DNA from 4 places in the Foliimonas ilicis genome. Region 1 is predicted to be linked to each of the others. Evidence: riboswitches for the same ligand, from Rfam matches in the RefSeq annotation. Region 1 holds a riboswitch; each other region holds the start of a gene.
The links. Region 1 has a riboswitch for cobalamin ahead of ABFT80_RS17585 (aromatic ring-hydroxylating oxygenase subunit alpha). Riboswitches for the same ligand answer to the same signal wherever they lie in the genome.

Region 1 (3,483 bases):
GCCATTCTTCCAGACTTGGGAGATGAAGGGACGCTATCCGAAAATCCTCGATGACGAAAAGCAAGGCCCTGCTGCACGCCAGCTCTTCGAGGACGCGCAGGCGATGTTGAAAAAGATCATCGAGGAGAAATGGTTCGCGCCGAAGGGCGTCATCGGCTTCTGGCCAGCCAATGCCGTTGGCGACGATGTGCGCCTCTACAGCGACGATACGCGCACCGAAGAACTCGCGACCTTCTTCACGCTGCGCCAGCAACTGGCAAAGCGCGACGGCAAGGCCAATGTCGCGCTGTCGGATTTCGTGGCGCCAAAGGATAGCGGCAAGGCCGATTATCTCGGCGGCTTCGTGGTCACGGCGGGCATCGAGGAAGTGGCGATTGCCGAGCGTTTCGAGCGTGCCAACGACGATTATTCCTCGATCCTCGTCAAGGCGCTTGCCGACCGTTTCGCGGAAGCCTTTGCCGAGCGCATGCATGAATGCGTGCGCAAGGAATATTGGGGCTATGCGCACGACGAGAATCTGCAGCCGGACGAGTTGATAGGCGAGCCATATCGCGGCATCCGCCCGGCACCCGGCTATCCGGCGCAGCCCGATCATACCGAAAAGGCGACCTTGTTCGAGTTGCTCGATGCCGAGCGCAATTCCGGCGTTTCGCTGACCGAAAGCTATGCAATGTGGCCGGGCTCGTCGGTTTCGGGCATGTATTATGCGCACCCGGAAAGCTACTATTTCGGTGTCGCCAAGGTCGAGCGCGATCAGGTCGAGGATTACGCTGCGCGCAAATCCATGCCTTTGCGTGAGGTTGAGCGGTGGCTGGGGCCGATCTTGAATTATGTGCCTGCGCCACATGCGGAGGCGGCGGAGTAAATCCTGGCGCGGTTTCTGTTTTGACAGAAACGTGGGCACCCCCCTCTGCCCTACCGGGCATCTCCCCCGCAAGCGGGGCATTGTTTACATCTGACTGTTTTTGGATTCTTCTGCTGCCTGTCATGTGATTTGGTGGGAGAAGAAGGATGGACTGTCCAAATTGCCAGAGCCAGGATTTGCGCAAGACCGGTCGCAAGGACGGGGCGCAACGCTATTGCTGCCGGTCGTGCGGACGCTACTGTACGGATAGGCCTCGCCGGTTCAGCCCGCAAACCAAAGCGCAGGCTGTGGACATGTATCTCAACAATGTCGGCATCCGCAAAATCGCGCGCTTTGTCGGCGCCTCGCCGGCCGGCGTGTTGCGCTGGATACGCAAGGAGCATGAGGCCGTGCAGGCGCGGCTGGCCAAGTCTGGCCCAGCCTGTGTGACTGAGGCCGACATTATCGAGATGGACGAGATCTATACTTTCGTTCAAAAAAACAGCAGCGGGCGGTGATCTGGACCGCCTTCAGCCGCCGTCAGAACCGGGTCGTTGCCTATCATATCGGCGACAAGGGCGTGACGAGCGCCATGACCATCTACCGGCTCGTCAAACAGGCCGTGGGCACGATCGAGGCGATCTATACCGATGCCAACTCCAGCTATCATCTGGCCTTCGAGCGCATGGGGATCGGCGAGCCTCATACCCAGACCAAGGCGCAGACACATCTGATCGAGGCATCCAACTCATCGATCCGCGACAACCTCGCCCGCTTCAACCGTCGATCAAAGCGCTTTTCAAAAACCCATCAGATGCTCGACATAACCCTCGCTCTGTTCTTCAACAGGCATCTAATTACGAGTCCAATGTAAACACTGCCCTCAAGGGTGGAGATTATCCTGTCATGAAAGCGCGGCGCTAATTGCTGACATTGCAGAATGAAGGCGGCGAGTTGCATAGCCAATCTCCCCCCTTGAGGGGGAGATGCCCGGCAGGGCAGAGGGGGGTGATGTCCCGCAAGCGTTTCTATTTAAAATGAGATGCACCACCCTTCCGAAATAGGCGGCCTTCAATTCTAAACATCGCCAGTGTCGCCCGACGCGTATGCGATGTCGCATTCGCATCGGCGGTGCAGACGCGACAGTGTTTACATGAAGCCACTTCAGGTGCTGGCCCCTTCAACAGGGCCGGAGAATTGGGAAGCCGGTTTAAATCCGGCGCTGCCCCCGCAACGGTGGTGGAGCTAATCACGGTGGGAGACCACTGGGCCGAATGGCCTGGGAAGGTGTCCGTGAGGGTCCGGCGGGACCAGCTCCAGAGCCCGGAAACCAGCCTGAGGAGATTTGAACTCGACTGATCGCGGTGGGCGGTCAAGCGGTAGATCATTGTGCGGTGCCTTGAAACAGGCGTCCGCCCGATCGTCTTCCCCTGAAATCACCACCAGTTCAGTCCTTAATTGCGAGGACAGGACATGGACGCACGCAACGAAATGCTGAGGCAGATACGCAGCCGCAAGGATGGGTTCAGCCTCGAACAGGCCTTTTACACCGACCCCGACTATTTCAAGCTCGACCTTGAAATGATCTGGTACCGGGACTGGCTTTTCATCGGTCACGATTGCGAGCTTCCCAAGCCCGGCAGCTACATCACCGCGCAGGTGGGCGATTATCCCGTCGTCATCGTGCGCGACCAGAAGGGCGACATCCGCGCCTTCCACAATTCATGCCGTCACCGCGGCAGCCGCGTTTGCAGCGCCGCCAAAGGCACGGCCGCAAAGCTCGTCTGCCCCTATCACCAGTGGACTTACGAGCTAGACGGACGGCTGCTTTTCGCACGCCAGATGGCGGAGGATTTCGATAAGAGCCAGTTCGGCCTGAAGCCGGTCGCCTGCGAATCCATCGGCGGCTATATCTTCATCTGCCTGGCCGATGAACCCGTCGATCTGGCGCCCGCCCGCGCGCTGATCGAGCCATACCTAGCGCCGCACCGATTGCGCGAGACGAAGGTCGCGTTTGAAAGCACTATCATCGAAAAGGGAAACTGGAAGCTCGTCTGGGAAAACAACCGCGAGTGCTACCATTGCGCCGGAAACCATCCCGAACTTTGCAAGACCTTCCCGGAAGCGCCGACTGTAACCGGCGTCAATGGGGCCGACAGCGACCCGGAAATGCTGGCGCATTGGCAGAAATGCGAAGCAGCAGGCCTGCCCAGCCGCTTCCGCATTGCCGATGACGGTCAGTTCCGCGCGACACGTGCGCCGCTGCTGCGCGATGCTGTCAGCTACACGATGACGGGCAAACGCGCGGTGAAGAAGAACCTGTCCGACAGCGTCAGCACCGACCGCATCGGCTCGATGCTGCTCTACCATTATCCGACGACATGGAATCACGTGCTTGGCGACCACGCTGTCACCTTCCGCGTGCTGCCGATCAGCGCGACCGAGACGGCGGTGACGACCAAATGGCTGGTTCACAAGGATGCGGTCGAGGGCGTCGATTATGATCTGGCCGAACTCACCCATGTCTGGACTGAAACCAACGATCAGGACCGCCGTATCGTCGAGGAAAACGCCTTCGGCATCAAATCGCCGGCCTATGAGCCCGGCCCGTACTCGCAGGAGCATGAAGGCGGCGTGAT
Region 2 (3,483 bases), on a different contig from region 1:
CGCGCTCATTATATGCCGCTCTTCTCGCGACTCGGGAACTACCCGCGCGAAGTGCTCGACAATGCGGCTGGTCCGAAAAAGCGCATCCTTTTCGAATATTGGGCACATGAGGCCTCGTTTCTGCCGATCGAGACATACCCTCTTATGCGCTGGCGCATGGAGCGCGCGCAAAGCGGCGAAATGTATTCCGGCCTCGCGAAATTCAGGCGCGAGCGCGCCGACTATATCGAGGAGATATTTCAGGAAGTCTCAAACCGCGGCCCAACTGCCGCATCCGAAATGGAAGGCCCCAAGGGTCCGGGCGGCTGGTGGGGCTGGAGCGATGCCAAGCAGGCATTCGAATGGCTGTTTTGGGCAGGCAGGCTGACGGCCGCATCGCGGCGCGGGTTTGAACGGCTTTATGACCTGCCTGAACGCGTGCTGCCCGCGGAGCTCGTCTCCGCGCCGCCGCCCTCGCCCGCCGATGCGCATCGCGAATTGCTGCGCATTTCGGCACGAGCGCTGGGCGTCGCGACGATCAACGATTTGCGCGACTATTTCCGCCTCTCGCCCGCCGACGTGAAGGACCGCATCGGCGAACTGGTAGAGGAAGGCACGCTCCTGCCCGTGCGCGTCGAAGGCTGGCAGCATCAGGCCTATCTTCACACCGCAGCGCGTATGCCGCGGAAAGTGCAGGCGCGCGCTTTGCTCGCGCCCTTCGATCCACTGATATGGGAGCGCGCGCGCACCGAACGCCTGTTCAATTTCCGCTACCGGATCGAAATCTACACGCCCGCCCACAAGCGCCAATATGGCTACTACGTCTTCCCGTTCCTGCTTGGCGAAAGACTGGTTGCCCGCCTCGACCTGAAAGCCGACCGCGCCGCAAGCGTCTTGCGCGTTCTTGCTTCGCACGCCGAACCCGGCGCATCGCCCGAAACCGCATCGGAACTCTTGGACGAGCTGCGCCTCATGCAGGAATGGCTGGGGCTCGAGCGCCTTGAAATCTACGAAAAAGGCGATCTCGCACCAGCGCTCCTCAGATCGCTATAGCAGCGGGGCTGTTCTACCATTACGGCCAAAGAACCTGCTTTTTCCAGTTTTCACCGGTCTCAGAACGCACATACCGCAATCGCTTATGAACGCGGTCCGTCGCGCCTTGCCAAAACTCGACCACGGAAGGCGCAACCGCATAGACCTTCCACGCAGGCGCAATATGTTCCGGGTTGGCTTCCAGAAACTCTTTCGCCTCGCCTATACGGCGCTTGAATTCATCCGGCGTGTCCAGAATTTGGCTCTGCTTCGAGGCCAGTGCGCTGATTTTCGATCCGATCGGACGACCGAGAAAGTCTTCAGCGCATTCTTCGCTCGGAAGCTCGATCGCCTCTCCGCGCAGACGAATCTGCCGTCCCAATTGCGGCCAGTAGAATGTCAGCGCGACGTGACGGGCTTCTGCAATCTGCTGCCCCTTGGGGCTGTCGGCCTTTATGGCGAAGTGCCAGCCGCGCTTATCGACATTCTTTAGAATGAGAACGCGTGCATCGGGCCAGCCCTGCTCGTCGACGGTCGAAAGCGTCATGGCGTGAGGTTCTTTTATGCCCTCTGCAATCGCCTCCTCCAGCCATAGTCGAAAGGCCGCGCGCGGCGTATCGGGCAAATCGCCCATATCCACATCGCGAAATGGACCTTTCAGCGAAGGCAGGCTGCGTAGCTGGTCTTTCATTGAATTATCTGCGTTCGTCACTGCTTTGCTGCTCATTGTCTTTCGATGATCATTACCCGACCGGGATCGAAGCAGGAATAGACCTTTGCATCGCTGGAAATCAATGACACAGATGCGGCAATCTTCCCGTGTCATGCGCCGCGCGGGCTTAGCGGCGCGTTGACACGATACCGGCGCAAAGCCTAGATTGCGCGACGTGACGGTCTCCTTTCTTCATGGAAAGGAGCTAAGAGGGAATTCGGTGTGAGATTTTCAGTCTCGAAGCCGAAGCTGTCCCCGCAACTGTAAGCGAAAAGCCTTAGCCGAAGGCCACTGGGTTTTCCCCGGGAAGGCGGCAAAGGTGACGACTCGCGAGCCAGGAGACCTGCCGTCTAGAACATAATCCGACTGCCCGGCGGGTGTCCCGGGAAAGGAGTACTGCTTGGACTTTGACGGTAAATTTCCCGAACCGGACGCCGGCGCCGCGAGCGATGTCACAATCGTCGTGTGTTCGTCGTGTCGCGATGAAAACGGTTCCGACGGCCCGCCCCGCGCCGGCGTTGTTCTCGCTGATGACACGCGCCGCGCCGCAGCAAATACGAACATCAAGGTGCGCGAGGTCGAATGCCTCGGCAATTGCAAGCGCCGGCTCAGCGCCGCCGTTCTGCGCGATGGCGCGTGGAGCTATGTCTTCGGCGGCCTTACAATTGAAAGCGGCGACGATCTCGTCGAGGGCGCAAAGCTTTTCGCAAGCTCGCTCGATCTTCTCATTCCGTGGCGTGGTCGCCCTGATTCTCTGAAGCGCGGGCTCATCGCGCGCATTCCTCCGATCGATATTCTGAAGGACAATTCATGACCTCTACCGTTTCTCGCGTTCCCTGCACCGTCGTCACCGGCTTTCTGGGTGCAGGCAAAACCACGCTCATTCGCAATCTGCTCGAAAACTCGAAAGGCCGCCGCCTCGCGATCATCGTCAACGAATTCGGCGATGTCGGCATCGATGGCGACATTCTGAAAAGCTGCGGCGTCGAGGATTGCCCGGAAGAAAACATCGTCGAACTGGCCAATGGCTGCATCTGCTGCACTGTGGCCGACGATTTTGCACCCGCCCTCGACCAGATTCTCTCGCTGGAACCGAAAGTCGATCACATCCTGATCGAGACATCGGGCCTTGCCCTGCCGAAGCCGCTGATTCAGGCATTCCAGTGGCCCGCCATCAAAAGCCGCGTGACGGTGGACGGCGTCATTGCCGTTGTCGATGGTCCGGCACTCGCCGAAGGCAAGGTCGCGTCCGACATGGATGCGCTCGCCGCCCAGCGCGCCGAAGATGAAACGCTGGACCATGATGATCCCGTCGAAGAAGTCTTCGAGGACCAGGTGGCCTGCGCCGACCTCATCATCCTGTCGAAGCGCGACCTGATGGACGATGCGGGTGTCGCCCGCGCCAATGCGGTGATCGATCAGCACATCAAGCGCGCGGTCAAGATCGTGCAATCGTCCAACGGCAAGGTCGATCCATCGGTGCTGCTCGGCCTCGGTCTTGCCGTGGAAGACGACATCGAAAACCGCAAGACGCATCACGATGGCGCGTTCGACCACGAGCATGACGATTTCGACACCTTCGTCATCGAAATCCCGTCGATCTCGAACCCCGACGAGCTTGCTGTCCGCGTTGCCAAGGCCGCCGAAGAAGAAAACGTGCTGCGCGTGAAAGGCTTCGTCGATGTCGGCGGCAAGCCTATGCGCCTGCTCGTTCAGGCGGTCGGCCCGCGCGTGAACCATTATTATGACCGCGCATGGAA
Region 3 (3,483 bases), on a different contig from region 1:
GTCTCGATGGTCTTTCCAAAGTCGGGCGAATCCATTGCGGAGGCGATGTTCAGCGAGCCGAGATTGCAGGAAATATCCTTGCCGAGACGGCTGTAGGAAAGGTCGTCATTATATTCGCTGGCCTCGCTCACCTGGAGGATTTCCGAGCAGAGATTGCTCATGGTGATGCGCCCGGCGATCGGGTTCGCCTTGTTCACCGTGTCTTCGAACATGATGTAGGGGTAGCCGCTCTCGAACTGGATTTCGGCCAGCACCTGAAAGAAATCGCGCGCCTTGATCTTCTTCTTGGAGATGCGGGAATCATCCGCCATCTCGCGATATTTTTCGCTCACCGAAATCTCGGTGAAGGGCACGCCGTAGACGCGCTCCACATCATATGGCGAGAACAGGTACATATCCTCATTGTTCTTCGCCAGTTCAAAGGTGATGTCCGGCACGACCACGCCGAGCGACAATGTCTTGATGCGGATTTTCTCGTCGGCGTTTTCGCGCTTGGTGTCGAGAAAGCGCATAATGTCGGGATGGTGCGCGTTGAGATAAACCGCGCCAGCGCCCTGCCGCGCGCCAAGCTGGTTGGCATAGGAAAATGCGTCTTCCAGCAGCTTCATCACCGGAATGATGCCGGACGACTGGTTCTCGATATGCTTGATCGGCGCGCCTGCCTCGCGAATATTGGTGAGCGAAAGGGCCACGCCGCCGCCGCGCTTCGAAAGCTGCAAAGCCGAATTGATGGAGCGCCCGATGGACTCCATATTGTCCTCGACGCGCATCAGGAAGCAGGAGACAAGCTCGCCGCGCTGCTTTTTGCCCGCATTGAGAAATGTCGGCGTCGCAGGCTGGAAACGGCCGGAAATGATCTCGTCGACCATATCGCGGGCAAGCTGCTCGTCGCCGCGCGCAAGCGCCAGCGCGACCATGCACACACGGTCCTCATAGCGCTCCAGATAGCGCTTTCCGTCGAAGGTCTTCAGCGTGTAGCTGGTGTAATATTTGAAGGCACCGAGAAAGGTCGGGAAGCGGAATTTCTTCGCATAAGCGTGATCGAACAGATCGCGCACGAAATTGAAGGAATACTGGTCGAGAACCTCGCGCTCGTAATAGCTCTCCGTCACCAGATAATCGAGTTTCTCCCGCAGATTGTGAAAGAACACCGTGTTCTGATTGACGTGCTGGAGGAAATATTGACGCGCCGCCAGCCTGTCCTTGTCGAGCTGAATGCGCCCCTCCTCGTCATAGAGGTTCAGCATGGCGTTCAGCGCATGATAATCGAGCGCCGTCTCGGCCTTTTTTGCAGGCCGGTCGCCGCTCGGAAGCGGGAAATCGTTGAGCGGCTTTTCGTCCGCATCGCGCGTCAGGAGAGTGCTTGCCGTTTCCAAAATCGTTCCAATCCATGTCTGACATTGGCGACGTCTTCCGCCGTGCCCAGAAGCTCGAACCTGTAGAGGTAAGGCACCTGGCACTTGGTGGAGACGATCTTGCCCGCGAGCCCGTAGGTCGCACCGAAGTTGCTGTTTCCCGCGGCGATCACGCCGCGAATATTCGATCTGTTTTCCGCGTCATTGAGAAAGCGGATCACCTGTTTTGGAACGGCTCCCTTGCCGCCCGCCCCGCTATAGGTCGGCAGGACGAGAACGAAGGGACGATCGACGTTGAGTTCGTCGGCTGGGCTTATCGGTATGCGCGCGGCACACATGCCCAGCTTTGCGACAAAGCGATGGGTGTTTTCCGACCGGCTGGAAAAATAAACGATATCGCCCATCGCCGTTTCTTCGATCAGGAGAGCGAGCTGATCATATCCGGCCGGAAGCCTGCCCAATGCTGCTCTCCGGCAATCACCACCGGCACCTGACGATAGCCAAGTCCCTGCACCAGATCGAAGGCTGCTGCATCTGCGGAGACATCGACGATGTCATATTCGATGCCCTGGCGATCGAGCGCGCGTGTCGTTGCGGTGCACTGGACGCAGGCAGGCTTGCTGTAGACCGTGATGTTCATGGCTTCCTCGTTGTTTTCAAAAAGGCATAGGAAATCGATCGCGCATCCGCCGATGCCCGTTCGAAGGTTCAAATTCTGATTGTGCGCTCTGTTGTCGCCTTGCAGGCCGCCCGGACCCTCGCAGTCTCTTTCAAAGAGACGTGCGTTAAGCCGGGCATGATCTGCCCGGTTACTCGCGTCTACGCGTGCTTAAAAATTTCGACATAGTCTTCACCCCGAAGTTGCTCATGGCGGAGTTTGGGGGAAGCGGCACAAGCGGGATCATTTCCGCAAAATGCATCGCGACCTTCCGGGCACCCCGCCCGTGGACGTTCTCGATCGAGGCAGGTCTCCTGGCTCGCGGGTCGCAGCAATCATTCTCACCTTCCCGAAGCACGCCGCTTCAGTGGCTTTCGTGAATGACCGCTCGCCGCTTACAGTTGCGGGGGCAGCTCCGGCATTGCGGCAGCCAATTGGCAACCGCTCACCGTATTCCCGTCTTAGCTTCCGATCCTTGCGAATCGAAAGAACCTCGAACACTAGATATAGTAGACGAGGTTAAATTCTCGTCAACGCCTATGATGGGGCTATACTCGTCTTATGCCGGCAATTGCAAGGGACGGTGATTTTTATCAACAGCGACCATGATAAAAATCCCCACTGCCGTCAGGCGGGGCTCCCCGGTGTTAAGGATTTCCGACCATAGTTCCGTTTCTATCCGCATGGATGTCCGCCCGACGGAAACGATCCTGGCGAAGACATCGATAATCGCGCCGACCGGGATCGGTGATTTGAAATCGATCTTTTCGGACGATGCCAGAACCGTCATCTGCCTGCTGTAACGGCTGGCCGCGACGAAGGCAGCTTTGGTCATTTGGGCAAGCGCTTCGCCGCCGAACATTTTGCCAAAACTGTTGGCTTGATCGGCAAAGACAATATCCGTCATCCTCAAAGTATCGTCATCGACGGAGTCATCCGGCATTTGGATCGGCGGCAACTGCCATCCGGCAGTCTTGTCTTCAGGCACTGCGACCATGGTGAAGCAGCCGCGCGTGCAAAGATGCCGTTCGCCTCCGACCAGATTTTCCGCGACCATATCGACTTCGATGACCATCGATTTTCGCCCCACCCGCGTCGGGCGGGCGGTCAGTTCTACAAGGTCCCCGACATGTGCCGGCGTGCGGAAATCGACGCGGTCGCAGGACGCCGTTACGAATGGCACCCTGCCGTGACGCGTTGCCGCGATGAAGGCTATGCGGTCCATCAGCGCAAAACTGGCACCGCCAAACAGCGTACCGTGATGGTTCGTGTCACTGGGCAAGACAATGTCGATCAAACGGCTCAACGCCGGGATTTCTCCCGGCGCTTCTTCAATGATTTCCGATTTTGTCATGCGCTCTGGAGAACCTTGCTCTCGGCTCCGGCGCGGTCGCGAAGTTGCCTTGCGGCGGCGACCATATTGACCAATGCCGGTTTTACCTCGTCCCATTTGCGTGTCTTCAGACCGCA
Region 4 (3,483 bases), on a different contig from region 1:
CCGATAGCAAAAAGCATGTCGGAAAGCGGTTCGCCGATCCATGGTAGCGGGTAAAGAAAATTCAGGATCGACGCCAATGCAATTGCCGCCAGATAGATGATCGGCGGCCAAGGCAGGACGTTGGGTGTGTTTGCCCGGTCGTTCATGGCGTTCCTCCCTCAAGCATATTCTCGTCGGTTTGCGCGGTACATATGGCTGCGAAGTCGCCGATCTTCGTTTGAAGCTCGTTATTCTGGCCGCCTGTGAAGAGCTTGTCGAGCGCGCCTTCGGCCTGGATGGAATCCAGCATGCAGACGCAATAGGCGGTGCAGAATTCGGTGTCGCGCAGTTCCTCACAGGATGTCTGGCACGATTTCAGAAATTGCACTTCGCGGGTTTCGACCTGTGCCGGCACGATCTGCGAGAACAGCCAGATGCAGGCAATCAGCACCGGCTGATGGATCAGATAGAATGCCAGGCTGTGTTTGCTTGCAAACAGCACGGGCTTTGCCCAGCTTCCGGGCGTGTAAGGCGCCAGACGCTCCAGAAGGCCGGTGCCATAGGCGATTTTGGCCGAGGCAAGACCAAGCAGCACCGCGCCGAACCATGGAAAGAGCGGCACATAGTCGTTTGAACGCGGATTGACCGAGGAAAGCCCGACCCACCAGAACGCCGCATGGTCGAAAAACGGTGAGCGGAGAAAGAATGGCGCCGCAATGACTGCAGCGGCGGCCAATATTGTAACCACGGCAGGGACACGCAAAAAGGCCAGGCCGAGCACGCTTGCCAATGCGATCTGATGCAGAATACCGAAGAAGATGAAACCGCCGGGCACCGCGAAATAGGTCACGGCAGAGATTGCCAATGCCGCCCCGGCAACCATCGCCAAGCGCCACGAGAAGCTTCGCCAGCGAACGCCGTTCACATGGGCGAGAAACAGGCTGAAGCCGACCAGAAACAGGAAGCTGGAGGCGATGCAGCGGGCAAAGAGCTTCCAGCCGCCATGCGCCGTCATGCCCGGATCGGTATAGCCGAAAAACTCAAGATCCCAGGTGAAATGATAGATCGCCATCGCGACCAGAGCCGCACCGCGCGCCAGATCGACTGCGGAGAGCCGCGGCGTCTTTTTGGGCGGCACAGGCTGAACATTCATTGCGCAACAGACTCGGAACGCAGCCGGGAATCGACTGCTCACATCCGTAATCTTAGGCGAGCCTGCGAAAATTTGCATCGAAACCGGGTGTAGCCGGAATGTTTCAACCGCTTTCATGACGTTTCGGGAAGGTTACGTGGCGTAATTTGGTTTGCTGCGACGTAACATTTCAATATAGTGAGCCTGTCGTCGGTTCCAATTGGAACAATAGGGAATGCGGTGAGAATTTCGGTTCAAATCCGCGGCTGCCCCCGCAACTGTAAGCGGCAGCTCTCCCCAGATGCCACTGAAGCAAAAGCTTCGGGAAGGCGGGGAAGGGCGCTTTAATCCGCAAGCCAGGAGACCTGCCGATGACGGAAGAAACTTAAATCGCAGCCCTCGGGTGGAGGGCCAAAGGATTGGACATGAATACAGCAACTTCCGCGCTCGGCGCATCGGCCTCCTCGGCCTCTCGCGTCACCCAGTTGAGCTTCGCGGCACTTTTGGGAATTTTCGTCGTCGGCTTTGTCGGCTTTTCACACATGGATGTGATGCACAATGCCGGCCATGATTATCGCCATTCGATGGCGTTTCCCTGCCACTAAGGAAGGTCTGACATCATGACACTGTTTCGTAACGTCGTTTTCATAGCGGCGCTCGCCGGGCTTGTGTCCGGCATTCTGATGACGGCCCTTCAGGCCTACGCAACTGTTCCGCTGATCCTTCATGCGGAAACCTACGAGAATGCCGACGAAGGCCATTCGCATGACACTGCGGCACCCGCAGCAGACGGCCAGACAGCCGAAGCCGCCCCTGCCGCTCACGAACATGAAGAAGAGGCATGGGCGCCTGAAGACGGCTTTGAGCGCTATGCCTATACCGCTTTGGCCAATGTCATCACCGGCATCGGCTTCGCGCTCGTTCTTGTCGCCGTGTCCGAACTCGCCGGCGGCATAGTCGGCTGGCGTCAGGGCGTATTCTGGGGTTTTGCGGGCTTTGCAGTCTTTACGCTGGCGCCGGGCCTTGGCCTTCCGCCGGAACTTCCCGGCATGCCTGCCGCCGATCTGGCCGCGCGTCAGGTTTGGTGGATCGGCACCGTCATTGCTACTGCTGCCGGACTTTGGCTGATCGCGTTTCGCACTTCCATCGCCTTTGCGTTGATCGGTGTCGCGCTTCTCGTCGTGCCGCACATCATCGGTGCGCCACAGCCGGAAAGCCACGACACTGCGGTTCCGGGCGATCTGCACCATCAGTTCGTCGTCGCAGTCACGATCACCAATCTGATTTTCTGGGTCGTACTGGGCGCGGTTGCGGGCGTCATTCGCAACCGTTTCGTTGCGTCGGCGCAGGGTCTGCGGGACAGCTTTGCCTGAACGCGGACATCTGACCTTTCTGCTCGGCGGTGCGCGTTCTGGAAAGAGCGGCCACGCCGAGCAGCTTGCAACGTCATTTCCAACGCCTTGGGCCTATATCGCAACAGCGCAGGCCTATGATGAGGAAATGACGGATCGCATCGCGACCCATCGCTCGCGTCGCGGCGAGGGGTGGGAAACGATCGACGCGCCGCTCGATCTTGCCGAAGCAATCGCGCGCGTACCCGATGGCCGTCCTCTGCTTGTGGATTGCCTGACGCTCTGGCTTTCCAATCACATGCTTGCCGAACATGATGTGGAACACGAATGCGGGATTCTCGAAGCTCAATTGTCGAATCCGCGCGGGCCATGGTTCGTGGTTTCGAACGAGGTTGGCCTCGGCATAGTGCCCGATAACGCGCTGGCCAGACGGTTTCGCGACGCAGCCGGAAGGCTGAACCAGCAGATCGCTGCCCGCGCAGACCGCGTGCTTTTCATGGTGGCCGGTCTGCCCATGCAGGTGAAATGATGAAAGACATAGACGAGCGGGAAGAACAGAAGCACCGCGCCAAGATGGCGAAACGCAAGGCGGTGCAGGACGCCGAAGTGGCGGGCAAGACCGTCACCGAAAAGGGGCTTCTGATCGTCAATACCGGTCCCGGCAAAGGCAAGACCACGGCCGCCTTCGGCCTCGCATTGCGCATGCTTGGCTATGGAAAACGCGTTGGCGTCGTGCAATTCGTCAAAGGTGCATGGCATACGGGCGAAAAGGACGCCTTTGCCGCGTTCGGCGACCGCGTCGTCTGGCACACGATGGGCGAGGGTTTTACTTGGGAAACGCAGGATTTGAAGCGCGACGTTGCAGCAGCCGAGGCAGCGTGGAGCAAGGCGCTTGAATTGATCGCCGACTTTTCGATCGATTTGATCGTGCTCGACGAGCTCAATATCGCACTGCGCTACGATTATCTGAATCTCGAAAACGTCGTCGCCGCTTTAAAGGCGCGCCGCGAGGGGCTGCAT

Region 2: linked by a shared signal. The riboswitch ahead of ABFT80_RS11335 (DUF1636 family protein) and the one ahead of ABFT80_RS17585 (aromatic ring-hydroxylating oxygenase subunit alpha) in region 1 are both predicted to bind cobalamin.
Region 3: linked by a shared signal. The riboswitch ahead of nrdH (glutaredoxin-like protein NrdH) and the one ahead of ABFT80_RS17585 (aromatic ring-hydroxylating oxygenase subunit alpha) in region 1 are both predicted to bind cobalamin.
Region 4: linked by a shared signal. The riboswitch ahead of ABFT80_RS11125 (CbtB domain-containing protein) and the one ahead of ABFT80_RS17585 (aromatic ring-hydroxylating oxygenase subunit alpha) in region 1 are both predicted to bind cobalamin.

Annotation. Positions count from the first base shown of each region.
Region 1 covers NZ_JBDUUH010000008.1:65,103-68,585, forward strand. The annotation lists gene metH (methionine synthase) at 1-865, shown strand, start outside; gene ABFT80_RS17575 (IS1/IS1595 family N-terminal zinc-binding domain-containing protein) at 1,012-1,362, shown strand; gene ABFT80_RS17580 (IS1 family transposase) at 1,359-1,718, shown strand; cobalamin riboswitch at 1,994-2,197, shown strand; gene ABFT80_RS17585 (aromatic ring-hydroxylating oxygenase subunit alpha) at 2,318-3,483, shown strand, end outside.
Region 2 covers NZ_JBDUUH010000004.1:197,288-200,770, forward strand. The annotation lists gene ABFT80_RS11325 (winged helix-turn-helix domain-containing protein) at 1-1,032, shown strand, start outside; gene ABFT80_RS11330 (pyridoxine/pyridoxamine 5'-phosphate oxidase) at 1,052-1,702, opposite strand; cobalamin riboswitch at 1,886-2,088, shown strand; gene ABFT80_RS11335 (DUF1636 family protein) at 2,124-2,537, shown strand; gene cobW (cobalamin biosynthesis protein CobW) at 2,534-3,483, shown strand, end outside.
Region 3 covers NZ_JBDUUH010000001.1:709,484-712,966, reverse strand. The annotation lists gene nrdE (class 1b ribonucleoside-diphosphate reductase subunit alpha) at 1-1,376, opposite strand, end outside; gene nrdI (class Ib ribonucleoside-diphosphate reductase assembly flavoprotein NrdI) at 1,352-1,759, opposite strand; gene nrdH (glutaredoxin-like protein NrdH) at 1,774-1,995, opposite strand; cobalamin riboswitch at 2,301-2,524, opposite strand; gene ABFT80_RS03470 (acyl-CoA thioesterase) at 2,573-3,367, opposite strand; gene metE (5-methyltetrahydropteroyltriglutamate--homocysteine S-methyltransferase) at 3,364-3,483, opposite strand, start outside.
Region 4 covers NZ_JBDUUH010000004.1:159,035-162,517, reverse strand. The annotation lists gene ABFT80_RS11135 (methyltransferase family protein) at 1-146, opposite strand, end outside; gene ABFT80_RS11130 (heparan-alpha-glucosaminide N-acetyltransferase) at 143-1,132, opposite strand; cobalamin riboswitch at 1,306-1,498, shown strand; gene ABFT80_RS11125 (CbtB domain-containing protein) at 1,537-1,716, shown strand; gene ABFT80_RS11120 (CbtA family protein) at 1,732-2,484, shown strand; gene cobU (bifunctional adenosylcobinamide kinase/adenosylcobinamide-phosphate guanylyltransferase) at 2,477-2,992, shown strand; gene cobO (cob(I)yrinic acid a,c-diamide adenosyltransferase) at 2,992-3,483, shown strand, end outside.